Regions from separate parts of the Halomonas qaidamensis genome, predicted to be linked through region 2. Evidence: predicted binding sites of a transcription regulator. Region 2 holds the regulator's gene; each other region holds the start of a gene.

Region 1 (7,582 bases), 730 kb from region 2:
GTGGGGTAGCAGATCTTCCTCTAAGCCCATCAAATACACATGGGGAAACTCCAGTCCTTTCGAGGCGTGCATGGTGAGTAGTTGCACACGGTCTGAGTCGTCTTCTTCAGCCTGTTGCTCAAGAATATCCCGAAGCACTAGGCGGGAAATGGCGGCTTCTACGCCGTCTGTTTCCGTTGCGGTGGAGTCATCGGCATCTTCTGGGTCGCGGTTTAGTGACTTCTCTAGCTGATCAATCAAAATCCATACGTTGGCCATACGCCGTTCAGCAACGGTTGGGGCGCTGGCATTTTGGTACAGCCAGGCCTCGTAATCCATATCGCGCAGCATGTCGCGAATGGCGGCGATGGCATCGTCTTGATCCATGCGTTTACGCACGCCATCAATAAAGTGCGTAAAGCGGGAAAGCCGCTCTACGGCCCGAGTCGGCAGCGTTTGCTCTAACCCTAGCTCGTGGCAGGCAGCAAACAGCGAAATTGAACGCTCTGTTGCGTAGTTGGCTAGCTTTTCCAACGTGCCAGGGCCTATTTCCCGGCGGGGCACGTTCACAATACGTAAAAAGGCGTTATCGTCAGCAGGGTTAATTAACAGCCGCAGATAGGCCATGGTGTCCTTGATCTCGTTGCGCGAGAAAAACGACGTACCGCCGGAAAGCTTGTAGGGAATTTGGTAGTGCTGCAGCTTGAGCTCTAATAAACGTGCCTGGAAGTTACCCCGATAGAGCACCGCAAAATCTCGCCATTCTGCTTTTTCTTTGATACGCCGAGTCAGCATTTCGCTGGCTACCCGCTCGGACTCCGCCTCTTCATGCCGGTTGACGATGACCCGAATCGGCGCGCCATCGCCCATATCCGACCACAAGGTTTTATCGTAAACGTGAGGGTTGTTAGCAATTAACGTGTTGGCCGCACGCAAAATGGTGCCGGTTGAGCGGTAGTTCTGCTCCAGCTTGATAACGTTCAGACGCGGGAAGTCTTCGCCAAGGGTCACCAAATTTTCAGGCCGGGCCCCGCGCCATGCGTAGATCGACTGGTCGTCGTCGCCAACCACGGTAAAGGTCGCCCGTTCGGCCATCAGCAGTTTCACCAGTAGGTACTGAGAAACGTTAGTGTCCTGATACTCATCCACCAACATATAGTGAATTTTGTTCCGCCAGCGGGCCAGTGCGTCTGGGTCACGTTGTAGCAGCACCACCGGCAGTAGGATCAGGTCGTCAAAATCCACCGCGTTATAGGCTTTTAAGTGGCGCACGTAAGCTTCATAAACCCGTGCGGCAAAGTGCTCGTCATCATCCGCGGCAAAAGAAAGCGCGTCACTGGGCAGCACTAAATCGTTCTTCCACGTGGAGATTTTGCTCTGCACTGCGTTGATCTGCTCGGCGTCTACCTGAGCGTCTTTGTTCATTAGATCGCGCAGCAGTGCTTTGGCATCTTCTGGGTCAAACAATGAAAAGCCTGGTTTGTAGCCTAGTGTTTTCAACTCACCGCGAATAATAGTCAGGCCTAAATTGTGGAACGTCGACACCGTTAGCCCGTGGCCCTCTTTACCCTTCAGCATTTGCCCAACGCGCTCTTTCATCTCCCTGGCGGCTTTATTGGTGAAGGTAACCGCCGCTATTTTGCGCGCGCTCATGCCGCACTCTTGCACCAGATAGGCGATTTTGGTGGTAATAACGCTGGTTTTACCAGACCCCGCGCCCGCCAAGACCAAACAGGGGCCATCGATATAGCGCACCGCTTCCTGCTGGCGCGGGTTTAGCCCTTTAATACGGCTAAGAATGCTCTTTGGCGGTTGGGGCGTCATGGTGAAGGGTGACCTCTACAAGTGTTTCTAGGCAAATTCCATTACAATCAGCGGCGCTGGGCGAACGCACAATGAGTTAATAATAGGCAGGTGGTAATGTTTGAAGTAGCGCTATTTGAACCGCGTATGGCACCCAATACGGGTAATATTATGCGCCTGGTGGCTAACAATGGCTGCCGATTACATTTAATTGAACCGCTGGGCTTTGATCTCGAAGAGAAAAAGCTGCGCCGCGCCGGACTAGATTACCGTGACCTAGCCAATGTTACCCGCCATGCTAATTTTACGGCGTTTCAAGCGGCAATGCAGGGGCGCACGATATGGGCGATTACCACCAAAGGCACCCGAGCCCACAGCGACGCGGCTTTCGCGCCGGGCGATGTACTGCTATTCGGTTCGGAAACTGCAGGGCTGTCGCCCCAGGTCCATGCTGCGCTACCCGCAGAACAGAAGCTGCGCATCCCCATGCAGCCCAATAACCGCAGCTTGAACCTTTCTAACGCCGTTGCCATCGTCAGCTATGAGGCGTGGCGCCAGCAAGATTACGCTGGCGCATTAAGCGGTGAGTAGCGACTAACCCGCGATGCCGTAGCGGTCGCGATAAGCGCGTACCGCTTCGGCGTAAGCCAGCATTTCGCCGCCAGCATGCTCTTCAAGGTAAGTAAGCACTTGCTCTAAGGTGACAATACTGACAACCGGCATGCCGTACTGAGCCTGGACTTCCTGGATAGCGCTTTGTTCGCCCTGGCCGCGCTCTTGACGATCAAGCGCAATAATCACGCCACCTGCGCGGGCACCGCTTTGCTCAATTAGGCTCATCACTTCACGGATAGCCGTACCGGCTGTAATCACGTCGTCAATGATCAAAATATCGCCGGCCAGTGGTGCACCGACAATATTGCCGCCTTCGCCGTGGGTTTTGGCCTCTTTACGGTTAAACGCGTAGGGCATATCGCGATCGTGGTGGTCGGCTAGGGCCGCGGCAGTGACCGCCGCCAGGGGAATGCCTTTATAGGCTGGGCCGAACAGCACATCCGCTTGCAGGCCACTATCGACAATGGCTTGAGCGTAAAAACGGCCCAGCTTAGCCAGGGCACGACCGGTTTGAAACAGGCCCGCGTTAAAGAAGTAAGGGCTTACTCGCCCCGACTTAAGCGTGAACTCGCCAAACTTGAGCACGCCCTGCTCAATAGCGAAGGCAATGAAATCGCGCTGATAGGGTTGTAGAGTGGTAGCCACGATGGTCTTCTCTTGTCGATAGGAATGTAAGTAATAGAAATCTAAGTAAACGCAGTAATAAATCAGAGTTAAACAGCAAGATTGGGTTTGTCTATTTACCCAAACGTCTAAACGTCGGGTATCATACAGCAGCGACGCAAAAGGGACGATTTATGAAAATTGCCAGCATCAATGTCAATGGTATACGTGATGCCGTCGACCGTGGCTTCCTGGACTGGCTGGCTCAGCAGGATGCCGACGTGATCTGCGTGCAGAACATCAAGGCAAAAAGTTTTGAACTGGACGACCATATTCTCTATCCGGAAGGCTACGAAGGCTACTTCCTGGATGCAGAAGAAGATGGTTTCTCCGGCGTGGCACTCTACTGCCGCAAAATTCCCAAGGCGATTATGTATGGTCTTGGGTTCCCTCAGTGTGATCACGAAGGGCGCTTTCTGCAGGCGGATTATGACCGCTTCAGCATTGCCACCTTCTTGATGCCTGATGGAAGTGATCAAAAAGCCAAACAGGCGTTTATGGAGCAGTACCAAGAGTATCTAACGAAGATGTCGCGCAAACGTCGCGAATACATCATCTGTGGTACTTGGCACGTTGCCCATAAAACCATCGATTTGGCCAACTGGTCGGACAATCAGCTAACCTCTGGTTTCCGCCCGGAAGAGCGTGCCTGGATGGATCAGGTGCTTGGCCCAACCGGCTTTATCGACACCTTCCGCGAAATTAATCGCGATGCGGGTGAATATACCTGGTGGCCAAAGCTCGACCAAGACGTGCCCCGTGAGCGCCAAGAAGGCTGGCGGATCGACTACCAGCTGGTTGGCCCCAACTTCCGTCGCCATGTGGTCGACGCGTGGATTGATTACGATGCGACCTTCTCCGAGTTCGCACCGCTGATCGTTGAGTATGACTTAGCGCTGTAAGCGCTCACTTTCCCGCGTCGCATTACCCGTCTCAGCAACAGGCCAGCTTATAAGCTGGCCTGTTTGCGTAGGCGCGTTGAGTGCTTGCTAACTAACGGTTTAGCCGCGAATACCCAGTGCTTCGCGCTGTTTTTCGCGCAGCTCGGAGCCAGCTTTCTCAGCGAGATCAAGCATCGCGTTCAGCTCGGTACGGTTAAACGCCCCCGCCTCTGCGGTACCCTGGACTTCAATTAGCTCGCCGTTTTCAGTCATCACCACGTTCAGATCGGTGTCAGCTTTACTATCTTCCGGATAATCCAAGTCCAGTACCGGTACGCCTTTATAAATACCCACCGAAATCGCGCTAACCAGCTGCTTAAAGGGATCACCTTTGATCTTCTTCTCACGCTGCAGATAACGAATGGCATCTACCAGCGCCACACAGCCGCCGGTAATCGCAGCGGTGCGAGTGCCACCATCGGCCTGAATCACATCGCAATCCACGGTAATGGTGAACTCGCCCAACTTCTTCAAGTTAACCGCTGCGCGCAGGCTACGGCCAATCAAGCGCTGAATTTCCAGCGTACGGCCACCCTGTTTACCACGCGTCGCTTCACGGCCACTGCGGGTGTGAGTGGCACGGGGCAGCATGCCGTACTCAGCGGTGATCCAACCCTGATTTTTGCCACGCAGCCAGCGCGGTACGCCCGCTTCCACACTCGCATTACACAGCACTTTGGTATCACCAAACTCCACCAGTACCGACCCTTCTGCATGGCGGGTGTAATCGCGGGTTATGCGAATTTCACGGAGCTGGTCGGCTTCACGACCGCTAGGGCGAACAACATCAGGACGCATAACACCTCACATCAATTTATCAGTGGAAAAGCCCACCATTGTACACGTCAGCGACGCCGTTGATGGGCCTATTCAAGGCAGACGTATCTACCAGCACAAGATCGGGTAGACTGACCTAAATGCGCGATGAACAGGAATCTTTAATGGCTAACCCACGCCACGTACACAGCATGACCGCCTTTGCCCGCACCGAGCAGGCCGCCCCGTTTGGCACCCTGCAGGTGGAAATCCGCTCGGTGAACCAGCGCTATCTGGAGCCGCACTTTCGCCTACCCGACGCCCTGCGCGAGCTAGAGCCGGTGCTGCGCGATGCCCTACGCACACGCCTAGCGCGAGGCAAAGTCGAATGTAGCCTGCGTTTTGAAGCCGCGGAAACCAACCAAGCTCCTGCGGTAAATGTGCAACGGTTGAAAGAGATTGCCGATGCCCTGGCCGCTATTCAGCAACAGGTGCCCAGTGCCGTGCCGCCCACCACGCTGGCGATACTCAACCAGCCCGGCGTTATGGAAACCCAGCACCTTGATCAAGACGCCATTAAAGCCGCTGCCAAAACGCTGTTTGACCAAGCGCTAGACGAGTTGATCGACGCCCGCGCCCGGGAGGGCGAAAAACTCGCTGAGATGATCACCACCCGCCTAACGGCTGTAAGCGAGCAGGTAGCCACCGTGCGCAGCCTGCTGCCGCAAATTTTAGAGCGCCAGCGCGCCCAACTATTGGAACGCTTAGACGTCGCCAAAACCGAACTCGACCCGCAACGCCTGGAAGCCGAATTGGTACTGGTGGCACAAAAAGCCGATGTAGATGAAGAGTTGGATCGCCTAACGGCGCACGTACAAGAAGTCAGCCGCCAGTTAGCCCAAAAAGGCCCCAAAGGCCGCCGTCTGGATTTCCTAATGCAGGAACTCAACCGCGAAGCCAACACGCTATCGTCAAAATCGGTAGTCGCCGAAACCACCCGCTGCGCGGTGGAGCTAAAAGTATTGATTGAGCAGATGCGAGAGCAGATTCAGAATATTGAATAACCTTTAAAGCTGCTCGGCTGGCGTCATTATTTAGTAAGAGGGCTCTAATGTAAAAGCATGCCCAGTGGCTAAGAGTAGAGTGAGTTCTCCAGAGTGGCAGCGCTAACGATGGTTAGCAGTAAGACCGATGAGTCTTTTGGTTTAAACGTAAACGATATCTCCGTTCTAGTTCTATTAGAACAGTGATTGATGCGTATCAGCTTTGTTTAATGAGTATTACGGTACGATGCTCTTTAAAAGGCGATTAATACCGTGTTGCAAAAGAGGAAGAGGCTGTCATGGTAAAAACAAACACAACCAATAGCGACACGTCACCCCAGGCGAAGGCACCAGTACCATGGGTGGATGAATTTAGCGTGATGAAAAAGACCCATGGTGCACAGGAAGCCCAAGCTGCTGCTATTGCCGATATTTTGGGTCTCAAAGGCCCGCTGCCTGAGTCTCATGAAGAAACGCTAAAAGCCGTGGCAGACATTATTGATGGGGCGTCACTTGATGATGTAGCCGAACTGAAAAAAGCGCTGACGCATTGGAAGCAGTTTGATAAAGGCCGCGCAGTGTCTAAAGACGAAGCGTTGGTCGAAAATTGGAGAACAGCAGCTTATCCGTACAAAAATCGTCTATCTCGCAAATCTTATGAAAAACAAAAGTACTACCTGCAAGTAGAGTTATTGAAGCTGCAGTCGTGGATTAAGAAAACTGGTCAGCGTGTCGTGATTGTGTTTGAAGGGAGGGATGCAGCAGGTAAAGGGGGCACCATTAAGCGTTTTATGGAGCATTTAAACCCCCGAGGATCACGAGTGGTCGCGCTTGAAAAACCCACTGAAACTGAGCAAGGCCAATGGTATTTTCAGCGTTACATCACACATTTGCCAACTCACGGCGAACTGGTGCTGTTTGATCGTTCCTGGTACAACCGAGCAGGCGTAGAGCGAGTGATGGGGTTTTGTACTGAGAAGCAGTATCAAGACTTTTTACGTCAAGCACCTGAACTAGAACGCAATTTAGTAGGCAGTGGCCTCCACTTAATTAAGTTCTGGTTTTCGGTTAGTCGCGAAGAACAGCAGCGGCGCTTTAAAGAACGTGAGCTGCATCCGCTTAAACGTTGGAAGCTTAGCCCGATTGACTTGGCATCGTTGGAAAAGTGGGATGAGTATACTGAGGCCAAAGAAACCATGTTTTTCCATACGGATCATTCAGAATGTCCTTGGGTGGTGATTAAGTCGAACTGTAAAAAGCGGGCACGCCTAAATGCTATGCGCTATGTGTTGAACGCGTTCAACTACGAAGGTAAAGATATTAATAATATTGGGGCTACTGATCCGTTGGTGGTAGGCCGTGCAGAGTTTGCTAATGGTTAGCGATTAAGCCACCTAGCTCTGCCGCTAACAATAACGGTTAAACGTTGGCCGTATTAATTGAGACTGAAACGTAAGGCATCGCTGCCTGCTGGTCACCATCGACTGAGGATGCCTCACTATGCCTATTTTAAGAACTCTCTTTTGCACGCTTCTCGTCGGCATTCTCGGCATACCGCCTAGCAATGCTTACGCAAACGAAACCACCTGGCAGGCGCTGCAAGAGGGAGGGCTGGTGATTTTGATGCGTCACGCACTGGCCCCTGGCATTGGTGACCCGGCTGGGTTTGAGCTTTCTCAGTGCGACACCCAGCGTAACCTTTCAGCCCAGGGGCGCGCTCAGGCTGAGGCAATTGGTCGTTCATTTCGTGACCGGGATGTGCCTATTGCCTTGGTGTATTCG
Region 2 (7,582 bases):
CGCTGACGTCGCCATTGCTATGAACGGCGCCACAGACCTTGCCCGCACACGAGCCGACGCGATATTACTGAGTCCACGTCTAATACGTATTTTTGAAGCCATTGATATTGCCTGCGCCACGCGTCGCATTATGCGTCAAAACATGATGTGGTCGGTTTGCTACAATTTTTCGGCTTTGCCCTTGGCAGCGATGGGGTTAATTCCCCCTTGGCTGGCCGCAATTGGCATGTCACTAAGTTCCTTGGTGGTGGTAGGTAACGCATTACGTCTCACGCGCTGGCGCACACCTTCTGTTACTCAGGCTGGCCTATCCACACCGGTGAGTGTATGACAATCTTATATTTATTGATTCCACTTTCACTGATTTTGCTGGGCCTCGCGGTGTGGGCGTTTTTCTGGGCCGTTAAGCATGACCAGTTTGACGACCTCGAAGGTCCCGCCCACCGTATCCTGTTTGACGATGATGAGAATGACCTGCCCCCCGAACAACGCGCCGAGCGTAAAAAAAACGTGTCTTCTTCTCAAGACAATCAAGAGCCACCCGTATGAATCCCACGGGGTTTGATTTACCGCCACTACTCGCTGCGTTTGTCTTTGGCTTAATGGGTGGCGCTCACTGTATCGGCATGTGCGGCGGCATTATGAGCGCACTCACGTTTGCCGTACCACCTAGCATGCGGCACCCAGCCCGCATGGGTGGGCTACTGATTAGCTATAACGCGGGACGCATTCTCAGCTATATGGTGGCAGGCGCTAGTGTAGCGGCACTTGGCACACTGATCTCTCTTTCACCAAACGCACGTATTGCGCTCCAGGCATTCGCCGCAGTAATGCTGATCTTAATGGCGCTCTATATCGCTAACTGGTGGAAAGGACTACTAAAAGTAGAGGCAGTCGGACGATATCTTTGGCGTTATATAGAACCGGTGGGAAGACGCCTGATGCCGGTTGTGCATCTTCCTCAAGCCTTCGCCCTTGGCGCACTTTGGGGCTGGTTACCCTGCGGTTTAGTTTATTCAATGCTAGCTTGGAGCCTAGCCATTGCAGACCCAATCGACGGTGCTCTTCTAATGGGGGCTTTTGGCCTCGGCACCCTACCTGCCTTGCTGGCAACCGGCCTAGCAGCACAGCAGCTGAGCCATTTAATTCGTCACCCTGCCACTCGCAGCATTGCCGCACTGTCAATCATTGGCTTTGCACTTTGGCAGCTGTGGTCTCTAGCACCTTACACTGCGCATTAAGCAGCCCCCATAGCTTGATATAGCTCAACGCTTTCAAAGTGCCACTGCACTAGCATAAGGATCAACAGCTGAGCGACATCGCTCAATTTGATTACATCGCTTACTTTTCACTTTGGAGCGTTCATCATGTCAGCCCATGCTACTGCTGCCTTCTCATCAACATCGTTCTCATCAACACCCACTGAAGTACCTAGCGCAACTGCCTGGAATGAAGCGCTACTGTGGCGTTACGACAAAAGTGGCCCGCGTTACACCTCCTACCCGACGGCGCTTGCGTTTCATGAGCAGTTTGGCACCGCTGACTTTACCCAGGCGTTAGAACGCAGTAATGCAAGCCGCCGACCGCTTTCCCTGTATGTACATGTACCGTTTTGTCGAAAAATTTGCTTCTACTGTGCATGCAATAAGATTGCAACGAAGAATACCGCTCTTGCCGAGCCTTACCTATCCCGGCTAGATCGAGAGATGGTGCTGACTGCACGCCATTTAGACACATCGCGCCCAGTTCAGCAGTTGCATTGGGGCGGTGGTACTCCCACGTTTCTTTCTTTAGCACAAATGGGAGACCTGATTGATCGCCTCGACGCCCGTTTTGGTTTATCTGGTTCAGCGGACCGCGATTACGCGATTGAAATTGATCCCCGCGAAGCAGACGTCTTTACCCTGCGCCATTTGCAGTCGCTTGGCTTTAACCGCTTAAGCCTGGGCGTACAGGATTTAAACCCGCAGGTACAAAAAGCGATTAACCGTGTGCAGCCCCGGGTGCTTACTGAAACACTCATGGAAGAAGCGCACCGCCTTGGCTTTCGCTCGCTCAATCTTGATTTAATCTATGGGCTGCCCTTTCAAACGGAAAAAAGCTTTGCTGAAACACTGGGCCAGATTATCGAATTAAATCCTGCCCGCCTGTCAGTATTTAACTATGCCCATATGCCCACCCGTTTTGCCCCTCAGCGACGTATCAATGAAGCAGACCTCCCCAACGCTGACGAGAAGCTGGCAATATTGCATACCACCATTGAGATGCTAACTAACGCAGGCTATGTGCATATCGGGATGGATCACTTTGCGCGCCCAGATGATAGTCTTGCAATTGCTCAGCGCAACGGAACCTTGCAGCGCAATTTTCAGGGTTACTCTAGCCATGCACAGTGCGATTTAGTTGGATTAGGCGTCTCCGCCATTTCACGGATTGACGATGTTTACGCACAAAATCCGACTCAGCTTGATCAATACGAAACATCTTTAGATCAAGGTAGGCTGGCAACCGTCAAAGGATTAAGGTTAAATAAGGACGACCTAATACGCAGAGACGTCATTGAGCGGCTAATGTGCGATATGTGCATTGATTTAGCAGCCATAGGAAAGCGTTGGAACATTGATGCTAGCGACTATTTTTCCACTGCTCTTGAACAGCTGCGTAACGCTGAACAAGATGGATTAGTCACTTTTCATCAGCAAATGATTAGCGCCACCCCTATTGGTCGGCTGTTGATTCGCCATCTAGCAATGGCCTTTGATGCTCGCCTCGCGGATCAGTCGACCCAACGCTACTCAAAGATTGTGTAAGCTTCTTGAGACGTCTTGCCCCAGGGCCTATCATGGCTAACGAGAAAGGGAGAATGATATGCCACACCCCGTCAGCCAACGACGCTCACTGTTGCAAGAAGCACGCTGCCAAACTTGTAGCTTAAGCTCACTGTGTCTACCGCTCGCATTAGAACTTGAAGACATGAGCCAGTTTGATGCGATCATCCGTCGCCGTGCACCACTCAAAAAAGGCGAGCCACTGTTTCGTCAGGGCGACCGTTTTACCAGTGTGTATGCCGTTCGCTCAGGCAGTCTAAAACAGGTGACCAGCGAAGGTAATGGCAACGATCAACTGACAAATTTCTACCTGCCCAGTGAACTGGTCGGATTGGACGGCATCGATGAAGAGCACTACCCCGGTAGCGTGATTGCCCTGGAAACTACCACAGTGTGCGAAATTCCGTTTGATCGTTTGGATCTACTTTCTGAAGAACTTCCGGAACTGCGTGGACAGCTATATCGCAGTATGAGTAAAGAGCTGCGAGACGATCGGCGCATGATGCGCTTGTTATCACGCAAAACTGCCGATCAGCGCTTGGCCAGCTTTTTAGTCACGCTTTCAGACCGTTTTCGCCGGCGCGGGTACTCGCCTTACAGCTTCAGGCTTTCTATGTCCCGCGCAGACATTGGTAATTACTTAGGCTTAGCGGTAGAAACGGTCAGCCGAATTCTTAGTCGCTTTCAACAGCAAGAAGTGGTCGCAGTTTCGGGGCGCGAGGTTAATATTTTAGATATGCAGCGTCTTATTACACTGGCTGAAGAAGAAGAGCAGCCGACTGCTCTACGCTAAGACTCAACGCTAAGCGTTTGAATACGGCGCTCCATCAGCGCCGCCTGCTTGGCTTCTAGCCCTGTAAAGTCAAACAGCTGGCGATCTGCTAGCTGTGAAGGCGCCACATTGGTCACCGCTTTGAACATGCTTTCTAGACGCCCTGGGTGCTTTTTATCCCATTCGGCCAACATATCTTTTACAATTTGTCGCTGAAGATTGGGCTGAGAGCCACACAAGTTACAAGGAATAATGGGGAATTCCATTAGCCTGGAAAATTCCACAATATCAGCCTCTTTGCAGTAGGCAAGGGGTCGAATGACAATATTTTTGCCATCATCTGACAAAAGCTTAGGTGGCATTGCTTTTAAAGTGCCTCCAAAGAACATATTTAGAAACAGTGTTTCCAAAATGTCTTCACGATGATGCCCTAACGCAATTTTTGTCGCACCAATCTCTTCAGCAAAACCATAAAGTGAACCACGCCTTAATCGAGAACAAAGCGCACAGGTCGTTTTGCCCTCTGGGGTTTTCTCTTTCACCACTGAATACGTATCACGCTCTAGAATGTGGTACTCAACACCCAATTTATCCAAATACTGGGGCAGCACATGCTCTGGAAAATCTGGCTGCTTTTGATCCATATTGACAGCGACCAAAGAGAAGTTAACCGGTGCATTTCGCTGTAGGTTGAGCAGTATTTCCAGCATCGTATAGCTATCTTTGCCACCAGACAGGCACACCATCACCTTGTCACCTTCACCAATCATCTGATAGTCAATAATGGCATTGCCGACTTCTCGCCGTAAGCGCTTTTGCAGCTTATTGAATTCACGCTTCTGCTTAGCATCGTGATGGTCGGACTGCGCCTGAAGGTGATCAACAGAACACTTGTCTGCAGAAGTATTTTCAGACGCTGCGGGATCAAAATAATCAGGTGATAGCATAATGTGGGCACTGCCGATGGTAGAAGAAGCAGCGGGCATTCTAACAATACTCGTTCCCTGCACCCAACATAAACGGGCTAATTCAACGTTAATAGGAATAATACGCTAAACGTGCCGAGCTGCCTCACGTTGCAAACGTAGATACAAAAGAGCACTCGCCGTTGCATCCCCCAATACGCCGATCCATTGGAAAACTGGCATTTGCCAGCAAGCTAATGCTTCTGCAATCTGACTACGCATCTCACTCTGAGGATGTAGCCGGCGTAACTGGCGATAGTGCAGCTTTCCAACATCGACCTGGGCGTTAGGCAAACCAAATCCTATCCCTACTTTGAACAGATGGTTTAGATGTTCCAACGAGTGCTCTAACTGCCAACCAATTAGCGGCCGATTACCAATAAATTCAGCCAACGCCCCAAGATGCTCGGCGTTAGGCATGAGCACTTTGTCAGTCGCATACAGCTGCTGGTGTCGCCGCAGCGTAGCGCTGTTGCTTCGCTCATCTGCCAAGGTTGCCACCCAAGCTTGGCTGGTATGCACTCTACCCGGGCTAAAGATAACCGCAGCTACACTAACCACGGGCGATTGGCCTGGGCTAACCTGACAAGCAAGCGCTACCATCTCCTCCCCCATGTAGGGCTGAAAAAGCCAAGCGTAGGAAGAGTCTGCCCAGCGTCTACGGTCGCTTTCACGCTGCATTAATGTACGTAGCGAGCCACTAAATAGTGACATATGCCGGTCTAACAAGCGCATTCCGCTCACGAATACTCCAAATGATAACGATGGGAAAGCCGCTGTTTAAAATCTTTCACGATATGCAGCGCCTCACGCAATAGGTCACGTTCAAGGGATGAAAGTTCTTGCACCACTACACGGTTACTACGCTGCTGATTCGACGCTTCTGCTGTTTGCAACTGCTGCTTTAAACGTAATTCAGTGAACAGTGCCAACGCTTCGCCCAGGTCATCAGCAAAACGGCGATCAAGACGACCATCTTCTGCTAGAGCGTCCAAGCGGTCTAGGGTGGACGTAGCGTTAATTCGTCGCTCAAGGGCCATTGTGCGCACCCCGTGGACAATCGGGAAGATGCCGCCTTTTTTGATATCAATGCCATGCTGGGGCTTCTTTAAGGAACCGAATAAGGTAAGCGGCGTAGAAAAACGCAGAGCTGCACGAGCAAAATATGACAGCAATAACTCATCACGCGAGCAGCGTTCAAATAACGCTGTACGCACACTGTTTAGCAATTTCGGATCTCCTGCAACACCATGAGCGTCCAACAAAATTGCTAACTTCATTAGACTATCGCCATCTCTTGCACTCACCCATTTGGCAATGTTGCTTTTCCACTGCGACACCGTGCCAACCCACTCAGGATTAGACACCATAATATTACCGGGGCATGGAGGATAACCGAGCTGAATTAACGTTTGAGTCAGCGCATTCATATCTTCGGCAAGCGAAGGCCAGTGACTATCATCAGCTAAAATAAGGCCATTATCTTGATCTGTTTTGAGGATCTGCTCACCGCGGCCCTCACTTCCCATGACCATCAAACAGCTTTGGGCGTGGTACTGCTCAGGAATGATAAATGACCATGCTTTGCTCATGATTCGGCCGTTCAATGCAGCCAATAGATCCATGGCAAAACGCAGCTTGACCCCCTGAGCCATCAGTGCATTGACCAGTTCAGGCGTGCGTTGGCTAGCAGCTGCCAATGCTTCCAAACTATTAGCCTGCTCCACCTGTAGACTAACCACATAGCTACGGCTAGAAAAATAACTAAGTACATCTGTCAGTTCCACCACCCCTTTTAAGGCATCCTGTTCCATGACTACTACACGCGTCACCTTATGACGTGTCATCAATACAAGTGCTTCAAATAGGTACTGGTTCGGCGTAACAGTTACCAGTGAAAAATGGGCCACCTTTTCGACGGAAGAAGTGTGATCATAATTGTCGAGCACAATACCATTGAGCAAATCAGTTTTTGTAACGATGCCAAACTTACCTTGAGTATTGACCAGTAGACTGTCGGCATGGCTATCGTTGAGTTGCCCCACTGCGCTAGCAATATCGGTAGAAGCATCCATAATCAGTGGCTCACGCATGCATTCACTAACTTTTGCCAGCATGAAGCCCGCCATCGTCACACCGCCTTCCGCTCGCTTCTCGGTCAACAGCCGCGCCTTGTGTGATAATGACTGTTTAAAGAAGCTTTCAAAGTCAGGATGATGACGGCAAAGCTTTATAAACAGCGCTTTTGGCATCACATAACACAAGCACTCCTGCTCAGCTTGGAAACGGTACCGACTCTTGCCATTCAGAATACTAATGGCACCGAACAAATCACCTGACGTGTAATGCCCAATCCGTGCACTAGATGCAGGCAGGGTGGGATCAATTTCAGCAACTTCACCTTTATGAATTAAAAACACTGACTCACCCGTTTGCCCCATCTCAATGATAATTTCATTGCGGTCAAAATAGGCGATGTCCATACCTCGACGAACGTGGTCACGCCCTTCATCATCGATTAATGTAAAAGGGAGCTGGGAAAGATCAACGTCAATCATAAATGACCCCACTTAATCGTGATGAAGAATAAAGATGTTTTAAAATACGGTTATTTGCTTGAAAGTTTCATTTGACCCTTTCACATTATACTTTTAGCTATAGAGCTAACGTCGAAACGACGTTAGCTTATCGACCAAAGTAGTGACTCTCTTAATTAAGCTTGGCCAATTAACTCTGACGTTTATTAAAAGTAGCAAACATTGCTTTTGACTAACCCATAGACCATCGTCCTATCACAAGACAAAAAACGCTAAAAAAATATAAAAAAACTTCAAAAACAAGTCGTTATTTACCACATCAAACGTCATAATGTTTCAAAGAAGCTCATTGATACCAAAGTCTGGGATTTATTTTTTGCAATTATTGCCCACTATTAACAACGAGCCACACAGGGTAATCATGCGTTATTCGCACGATGCTTACCGATTCACTACACAACCGTAATCAATGCCATAATA
Region 3 (7,582 bases), 310 kb from region 2:
CTGACGCCTTCGCGGTAATCTTCCGTGCGTCCGGCAAGGCGCTGTAGGTCGCGTTCCAGGTCGAGCTGCTCGTTGAAGCTGTTATCGCTGCTGGCGTGCAGGGCACGTTTGATAAGCGCCAAGCCGCGCGTTGGTTGAGTTGCCAAGTGGCGAGCCATATTCATGGCTTCTTCCTGAAGCACCCCATCATCGACGCAGCGCCAGATCATGCCCCACTGTTCGGCGGTCTCGGCGGTAAGCTTGTCGCCAAGCATTGCCAGGCCCTTGGCCCGCGCCATGCCGACTAAGTTAGGCAGTGTCCAGGTGCCGCCGGAGTCTGGGATCAAGCCGATCTTACAGAAGGCCTGAATAAAGCTTGCCGAACGAGCGGCCAATACGATGTCGCAGGCCAGGGCGATGTTGGCTCCGGCACCTGCGGCCACGCCGTTCACCGCACAAATAGTCGGGAACGGCATATCTTTAAGGGCGCGCAGCATAGGGTTGTAGCGTTTCTCAAGCGACTCGCCGAGGTCGGGGGCTTGCTCGCCGGGCGCGACGCTTCGGTCGGAAAGATCCTGACCGGCGCAGAAGCCTCGGCCGTTGCCGGTCAGTAACAAGGCGCGAACGCTTGAGTCCTGACGCACGGCTTTTAGCGCCTTACGCATCTCGGCATGCATTTCAGTGTTGAAGCTGTTCAGGCTATCGGGGCGGTTCAGCGTGATACAGGCGACGCCATCTTCCACGGTGTAAAGCAGGGGCGCTTGGCTCATGGGTAATATCCTTGTGTCAGTGCCCTTGAAAAGTGGCAGGTCGTTTTTCTTGGAAAGCGCGAATGCCCTCTTTGCGGTCGGCAGTGCCCGCCAATAAGGTGAACGCATGGCGTTCAAAGCGCAGGCCAGTGGCTAGGTCGGTATCCATCGCCTTGTGTAGCGATTCCCGCGCCAAGCGCACGGCCAGCGGTGCCTTGGCGGCAATGCGCGTTGCAATGGCCATGGCGCGCTCAAGGGTTAATTCGGGCTGGGTAATCTCGCTAATCAGGCCTGCTTCAAGGGCGCGGCGAGCAGAAATGGGCTCGCCAGTTAGCACCATTTGGGTAGCCAGTGATTTACCCACCGCTCTAAGCAGACGCTGGGTACCACCAGCACCGGGCATGATGCCCAGGTTGATTTCCGGCTGGCCGAACAGGGCACTTTCACCGGCAATAATGATGTCGGCATGCATGGCTAGCTCGCAGCCACCGCCCAAGGCGTAGCCGTTAACGGCAGCAATGATTGGTTTGCGAAAACGCGTAATGGTGGCCCAGTGGTGCTGGCGAGGATCTTCCAACATGCCGACTAGGTCGCGCTCAGCCATTTCATTAATATCCGCACCAGCGGCGAATGCTTTCGCACTGCCGGTGATCACCACGGCGCGAACGTTGTCATCACAATCGGCGCTGTTCAGGGTGTCGGCGAGTTCGCCAAGCAGCTGGGTATTCAGCGCATTCAGTGCTTCAGGGCGATTCAGCGTAATGCATAAAACGCCTTCCAGGGGCGGAGTTATTTTTAGAGTAGTGGGCATTGTTACCTCAGTTCGGCCTGTGGCGCACAGGATGAATATCTGCCGAGTATAGATTTATTTTGATACACATCAATATTGTTTGATTGTTATTAGTGTGTCGCTTATCAGCATTTTTGATGATTTATGTCTTGTTAACAACGGTTTGTATGTATTTATAGCGGGGGAATGTTAGTTATTAGACCATGGTATGAAAGGTGGAAAATTGGCTCGAAAAGTGATCTTTAGCCCGTGTATATCGAGTTTATTGATCGTGGTGGGCTAATTGTTAAACAAGCGGTGCCAGGGAAAGCGTTTGATGTTTTGTTACGGGAAAGATAGTCTTCTTGCCTATAACGTATCAAAAAAATAAGTGAGTGCAGGAGCGCCCCATGACGCAATCAGCGCAGCAGATGTTCAATTCTCATCGCCAGACCCTAGAGCAGGCCGTCGAAGCAATTGCCAGCCGTACTTTCTGGACGCCTTATCCAGAAAGCATGCGCAAATACTCCGAAGATGCTGTTAAAGCGGCCCCTGCTAACTTCGAGGCACTGCTTAATCAGCCATTTACACTTAATAGTGTGGGCAGTACACAGCAAGTGGGTGGTGAAATATCACCTTATGGCTTCGAGCTTGGCATTAATTATGAGCAGCCAAACCCCGACGAACTGATAGCGGCCATGCAAGTGGCAATGCGTGATTGGCGGGAGGCTGGGGTGCAAGCACGTGTGGGTGTCTGTCTGGAAATTCTGTCGCGCCTTAATGCCATGAGTCCGGAGATCGCCCAGGCGGTGATGCATACTAGTGGTCAGGGGCCGTTGATGGCGTTTCAGGCAGGTGGGCCGCATGCTCAGGATCGCGGCCTTGAAGCCGTGGCCTATGCCTGGCAAGCGATGGCGCAGATTCCTGCTACCGCACAGTGGGTTAAGCCCCAAGGCAAGCATGATCCCATTGTCATGGATAAGCGTTTCCACATTGTGCCGCGGGGTATCTCGTTGGTGGTGGCCTGTTCAACTTTCCCCACTTGGAATACTTATCCTGGGCTGTTCGCCAGTTTGGCAACCGGCAACCCGGTGATGCTTAAACCGCACCCCGGCGCTATTCTGCCAGTAGCGATGACCACCCGCGTTGCACAGGAAGTGTTGGAAGAAGCAGGCTTTGACCCCTGCCTGGTGAGTTTGGTACCCGATACGTCAGATGCCCCGCTGACCAAAACGCTGGCGCTTGATCCTGCGGTCAAACTGATCGACTTCACTGGTTCTAATGCCTTCGGTGACTGGCTGATACAGAACGCCACTCAGGCTCAGGTATTTGCCGAGAAAGCCGGTATCAATACGGTGATTATTGACAGCCTAGATAACCTTAAAGCGGTCACGGCGAACCTGGCTTTCTCGCTGAGCCTTTATTCTGGTCAGATGTGTACGACCCCTCAAGCGATTTATGTGCCCAAGAGCGGTATTGCCACAGCGGATGGCCATGTCAGTTTTGACGACGTGGCGGCAGCGCTTGCGAAAGCTGTTCAGGCGTTTCTGAGTGACAATGACCGCGCCTGCACGGTGTTAGGTGCCCTGCAGTCAGTAGACACGCAAGCACGGATTGATGAGTGCCGTGGTTTGGGCGAAATAGTCCTGGATAGCGAGTCACGAAAACACGCCCAATACTCTGACGCCCGCATTCACACGCCGCTTATCCTCAAGGTGGATGCAGCGCAAAAGGCTGCCTATAGTGAGGAGCGCTTTGGCCCGATAAGCTTTATCGTCGCAACCGACAGCACCGCGCATAGCATCGAACTGGCGCGTGAGGTGATTCGCGAAAAGGGCGCAATCACCCTCGGAGCCTACACCACCGATGAGGCCGTGGCCGACCAGCTTGAAGAGCTGGCGATGGATGTGGCCGCTCCGCTTTCTCTGAACCTGGACGGGGGCATATTCGTCAACCAGTCGGCTGCTTTCAGTGACTTTCACGCCACTGGCGGTAATCCAGCGGCGAATGCCTCTTTATGTAACCAAGCCTTTGTTGCTAGCCGCTTTGTGGTGGTGCAAAGCCGTCGCCACGGCCAATCAAACTAACGGAGAAGGTTATGCCTTACTATCGACTTGAAGGGGTGACACCGGTGGTGCATCCGACGGCTTATGTTCACCCAACCGCAGTATTGATTGGGGATGTGATTGTTGGCCCCAATTGTTACGTTGGCCCCGGCGCGGTGATGCGCGGTGACTTCGGACGCCTAGTGCTGGAAGAGGGTGCAAACCTTCAAGATACCTGTGTCATGCACGGCTTTCCTGGCTGCGTCACTAAAGTGGAAAAAGATGGCCATATCGGCCACGGTGCGGTTTTGCATGGCTGTGTAATTGGGCGTGATGCCATGGTGGGTATGAACGCCGTGGTGATGGACGGTGCTCATATTGCTGAGCGCTCTATTGTTGCGGCAGCAGCGTTCGTTAAGGCGGGGTTTGAGTGTGAGCCACAGTCGTTAGTGATGGGAGCGCCAGCAAAAGTGAAGCGCCCCCTGAGCGACGAAGAGTTTGCTTGGAAGCAGCAGGGCACCCAAGAGTACCAGCGCTTAGTGACCCGTTGCCGAGACAGCTTGGAACCTTGTGAACCGCTGGCAGAAATAGATGCAGACCGCCCAACGTTGTTAGCCGGTGACACCCAGCCCAAGCAGCAGACCTTGGATAAGAAGTAGAGCCTATATTAGAAATAGAGCTTATATCAGAAATAGGGCTTATATAAGCAGTAAGTCTTTGATCAGTCGTCACCATCATGCACTTTATACGATATGACGACTGATGATGTGACGACTGATAAAGCGCTCTCGCTAGCGCTTACTCCAACCCGCCAAAGCGCTGGTAGAAGCTAGGGCCGGGGGCTGGTAATGGGCCTTCGGCAGTTTCTAGGTGCCTGTCTAACCAGCGCTCAGCGCGTTCGTAGAGCAACCGATAGAGGTTACGGCAGAGCTGATGGGCGTAGCGACCTTCCCATGCGGTAGGGAGTAGTTCGTCAGGTAGCAGGGGATCACGCAACTGAACCTTGCGATACTCATGAATCAGCAGAGTGCGGGCAATAAAGCACTCCTCCTGACCCAAATGATTTTCTGCGTTGAGCGCATTCCACAATGGGCGAAACTTAACCAGAAACCGCTGATACAGCTCGGCGAGTTCGTCGAGGTTCCAGCTTTCTCTTACCTGCAGGCGCAGTGGTTTACTGGTCATGGGCTCCATGGCCTGTGTTTGCATCACAATTGTATCATCTGCCGCATCAAGCTCTTGCAAGGCCGCCGTCGTTTCCGCGCATGACAGCGTGGGGTGTGCCAGCACGCCTTGGGCAAAACTACCAAAGCCTAGCCATTCCAGTTCATCACGAATCTGCTGGCGTCGGTCTGAAGGCAATTGTGTTAGCAATGCCAGCGTCCACTGGCCAGACCAAGGGGGTTGAACACCGTGATAGACACGCTTAAAGGCCTGTTCAAAACGCCGCCGCCCAGGGCCACTTAACCGATAGTAGCTGCGACGCCCTACCTTTTCACCGCGTAGCCAAGTTTCATGGGTTAGCCGGTAAACAGAGGTGCGTACCAATCGTTCATTGATACCGATGGGCTCCACCAGTTTTGACAGACTGCCCAACCACACAGTGCCGCCCCGGGGAACGATAGAGTCGCCATAGACGGTAATGATCAGTGAACCGGCGCGAATTGGCCGACGCTTCTGGAAGTCATCAATAAGCGTAGCGACGCAGTCTGTAGCTGACGACATGGTGAACGTTGTTTCCCTTTATGATGAAGTTGTCGTAAAAACGACAGAAAATATAGCTTTTATAGAAGATTATCGTATCACGTTTTTTTATGCTTTGGCCTGCGTCATTGTTAGTGAATTATTCAGTATTGCCAAGGTAGTGAGAGTTGCATTTCGTTGCGAATTCTTATGAGGTTATAACCCTAATTTCAATGGCTAGGTGTGATCCCCCTGCTATACTCCTTCGGCTTTAAAATAGGGTTTTTGGGTGCCACTGCGGTTCTTCTTAGCCAGCATGGTGCGCTGTTGGGTTATGTCTACTGTGTTAAGAAAACGCGGCGTGCTTTGTAAGAATAAAAATAAAAGTAGATGGGCTTTGATGTCGACAAAAGTGTTCGCTGTGACTGTGCTTTTGGAAGCTAAACGAGCTGATCTAGACGAAGAGGAGGGCTATTGATTTTTATTAAACGCACAATGGAGTAGTGAAGTAGAAAAAAGAAATATCGAAAGCGCCAGAACACTCAAAAAAATAAAGACAGGAATGGTTGAAATGATTTTAGGGCTTACACTGCTATATGTCGGTGCTGTGCTGTTTGTGAACGGCATATGGCTGCTAGGAAAAGTAGGTGATAAAGAAGTGTCAGTTATCAATATATTGGTTGGTGTGTTGAGCTTTTTCATTGCTATCTATCTGATTTTTAGAGAGCCTAATAATTCTGCCGCTATCAGCGCTGGGGCATTTACGCTGCTCTTTGCGTTTACTTACCTTTGGGTGGGTGCCAACCAGTTTTTAAAAGCAGATGGAATAGGGCTTGGGTGGTTCTGCTTTTTTGTAAGTATTACAGCTGCATTTGTGGGGATCAACTCTATTGAAGACATCGGCCTTAACTTTGAGCTGTGGAATACACTTAGCTGGTTTGCATGGTCTGCTTTGTGGTTCGGCTTTTTTTGCTTATTAGCATTAGCGAAGAAAATACAGCGATCAGTCGCTATTTACACGCTGTTTTGCGCTGTTTTTACAGGCTGGATTCCTGGCGTCATGATACTGTTGGGTATAATAACTACTTAGTAATTCGTTATTAAATGTAAATAATGCTAAAAATATGTTCAGATTGCCTACACTGGCAAATAACGCAGTATATAATGGTCAAATAGGCTAAGCCTATTTATAAGCATGTTTGCCATGCTGACGTAGCGCTCTTGACATGTGGAAGCCACCCTTTGGCATGTTCTATCGGGCCATCAGATTATGGCAGTAAAATCAAAAGATTATGGAGATTGAAACATGGCATCCGTATTGAGCGATTACATCAAAAAAGAGCAGATGTTAAAGCAGCTACAGGAAGAGCTGCAAGCACTTGAAAATAATAGTGAGTTGAAGAAAGAGCTGGAATTCAAGGAAAAATTACAAGCACTCATGACAGAGCATGGCAAGTTAGCCCGCGATGTATGTGAAATGCTTGACCCTTCATATCGCTCCTCATCAGTTAAAGGTTCCAAAATAAGCAGTACCGACGGTCGCAAACAGCGCCCTTTAAAAGTATATAAAAATCCACACACAGGGGAAGTCGTTGAAACGCGTGGTGGTAACCATAAAGTGATTAAAGAGTGGAAGGCTGAATTTGGTAACGACGCCGTGGTAGGTTGGGTGATAGAAGAGCGCGCCTGATTTTTCATTCATCGCTCACTTGATTAGTGAGCGGTGAATAATTTTGCGTTATTGGTTTGGCTGGTCAACCTAAAAATTTGATAATAAATGAGTTTATTGGTCTTTCGATAGCTTGCCTGTGTTTAATATCCTTGCCTATAACCTCTGCCTTTTCTATACCGAAAGCACCTACAGCGCATTAGGAGTGAGTCATGAAAAAATTATGGTTAAGGAGTTTAAGTTTAGCGGTCACGGGTGGTCTTTTATTGCTGCCGGTAGCGTATATATCAGAAAGAGCGCACGCAGCAGATCGGTTGTGCGAGGATAAAATGCGGGGCTTACGTCAACAGCTTGAACACGCCCAAGCACACGATAATCACCACCGTGTTCGAGGTTTACAGCGTGCCTTGCACGCTATTGAAGAGAATTGTACGAATGAGCAAGTCCTTGCGGAGCTTGAAGAAGACATCCAGGAAAGTCAGCAAGAAGTGCGTGAGCGCGAGTTAGCTCTTGAGCAGGCGCTTAAAGAGGGTGATGAAGATGACATTCAGAAACGGCGTGAAAAATTAGCAGAAGAGCGCCGTGAGCTTGAAGAGCACACCCAGGAACTGAATGCGCTGCGCCGCCGTATTAATGAATAACTAATAACCTATCTACCACCCTCTTCACATCCTCTTTTTTAGTCTGT

Evidence for each region. The regulator FNR, encoded in region 2, switches genes on or off when oxygen is low (the NO sensors DNR and NnrR bind a similar motif). The targets are predictions, from matches to a motif close to TTGATNTANATCAA.
Region 1: the regulator FNR is predicted to act here: its motif matches at 6,008-6,021, upstream of ppk2 (polyphosphate kinase 2).
Region 3: the regulator FNR is predicted to act here: its motif matches at 1,599-1,612, upstream of paaF (2,3-dehydroadipyl-CoA hydratase PaaF).

What each region holds. Positions count from the first base shown of each region.
Region 1 covers NZ_CP080627.1:3,715,756-3,723,337, reverse strand. The annotation lists gene rep (DNA helicase Rep) at 1-1,803, opposite strand, end outside; gene K1Y77_RS16785 (tRNA (cytidine(34)-2'-O)-methyltransferase) at 1,900-2,373, shown strand; gene pyrE (orotate phosphoribosyltransferase) at 2,377-3,042, opposite strand; gene K1Y77_RS16775 (exodeoxyribonuclease III) at 3,195-3,962, shown strand; gene rph (ribonuclease PH) at 4,062-4,799, opposite strand; gene K1Y77_RS16765 (YicC/YloC family endoribonuclease) at 4,943-5,821, shown strand; gene ppk2 (polyphosphate kinase 2) at 6,100-7,182, shown strand; gene K1Y77_RS16755 (histidine phosphatase family protein) at 7,301-7,582, shown strand, end outside.
Region 2 covers NZ_CP080627.1:2,987,446-2,995,027, forward strand. The annotation lists gene K1Y77_RS13535 (heavy metal translocating P-type ATPase) at 1-331, shown strand, start outside; gene ccoS (cbb3-type cytochrome oxidase assembly protein CcoS) at 328-549, shown strand; gene K1Y77_RS13545 (sulfite exporter TauE/SafE family protein) at 546-1,241, shown strand; gene hemN (oxygen-independent coproporphyrinogen III oxidase) at 1,368-2,810, shown strand; gene fnr (fumarate/nitrate reduction transcriptional regulator Fnr) at 2,869-3,621, shown strand; gene ttcA (tRNA 2-thiocytidine(32) synthetase TtcA) at 3,618-4,586, opposite strand; gene K1Y77_RS13565 (3'-5' exonuclease family protein) at 4,653-5,300, opposite strand; gene K1Y77_RS13570 (putative nucleotidyltransferase substrate binding domain-containing protein) at 5,306-7,123, opposite strand.
Region 3 covers NZ_CP080627.1:3,299,479-3,307,060, reverse strand. The annotation lists gene paaG (2-(1,2-epoxy-1,2-dihydrophenyl)acetyl-CoA isomerase PaaG) at 1-749, opposite strand, end outside; gene paaF (2,3-dehydroadipyl-CoA hydratase PaaF) at 766-1,539, opposite strand; gene paaN (phenylacetic acid degradation protein PaaN) at 1,908-3,584, shown strand; gene paaY (phenylacetic acid degradation protein PaaY) at 3,596-4,201, shown strand; gene paaX (phenylacetic acid degradation operon negative regulatory protein PaaX) at 4,341-5,267, opposite strand; gene K1Y77_RS14845 (AmiS/UreI family transporter) at 5,788-6,315, shown strand; gene K1Y77_RS14840 (histone-like nucleoid-structuring protein, MvaT/MvaU family) at 6,532-6,915, shown strand; gene K1Y77_RS14835 (DUF1090 domain-containing protein) at 7,107-7,535, shown strand; gene K1Y77_RS14830 (carboxymuconolactone decarboxylase family protein) at 7,574-7,582, opposite strand, start outside.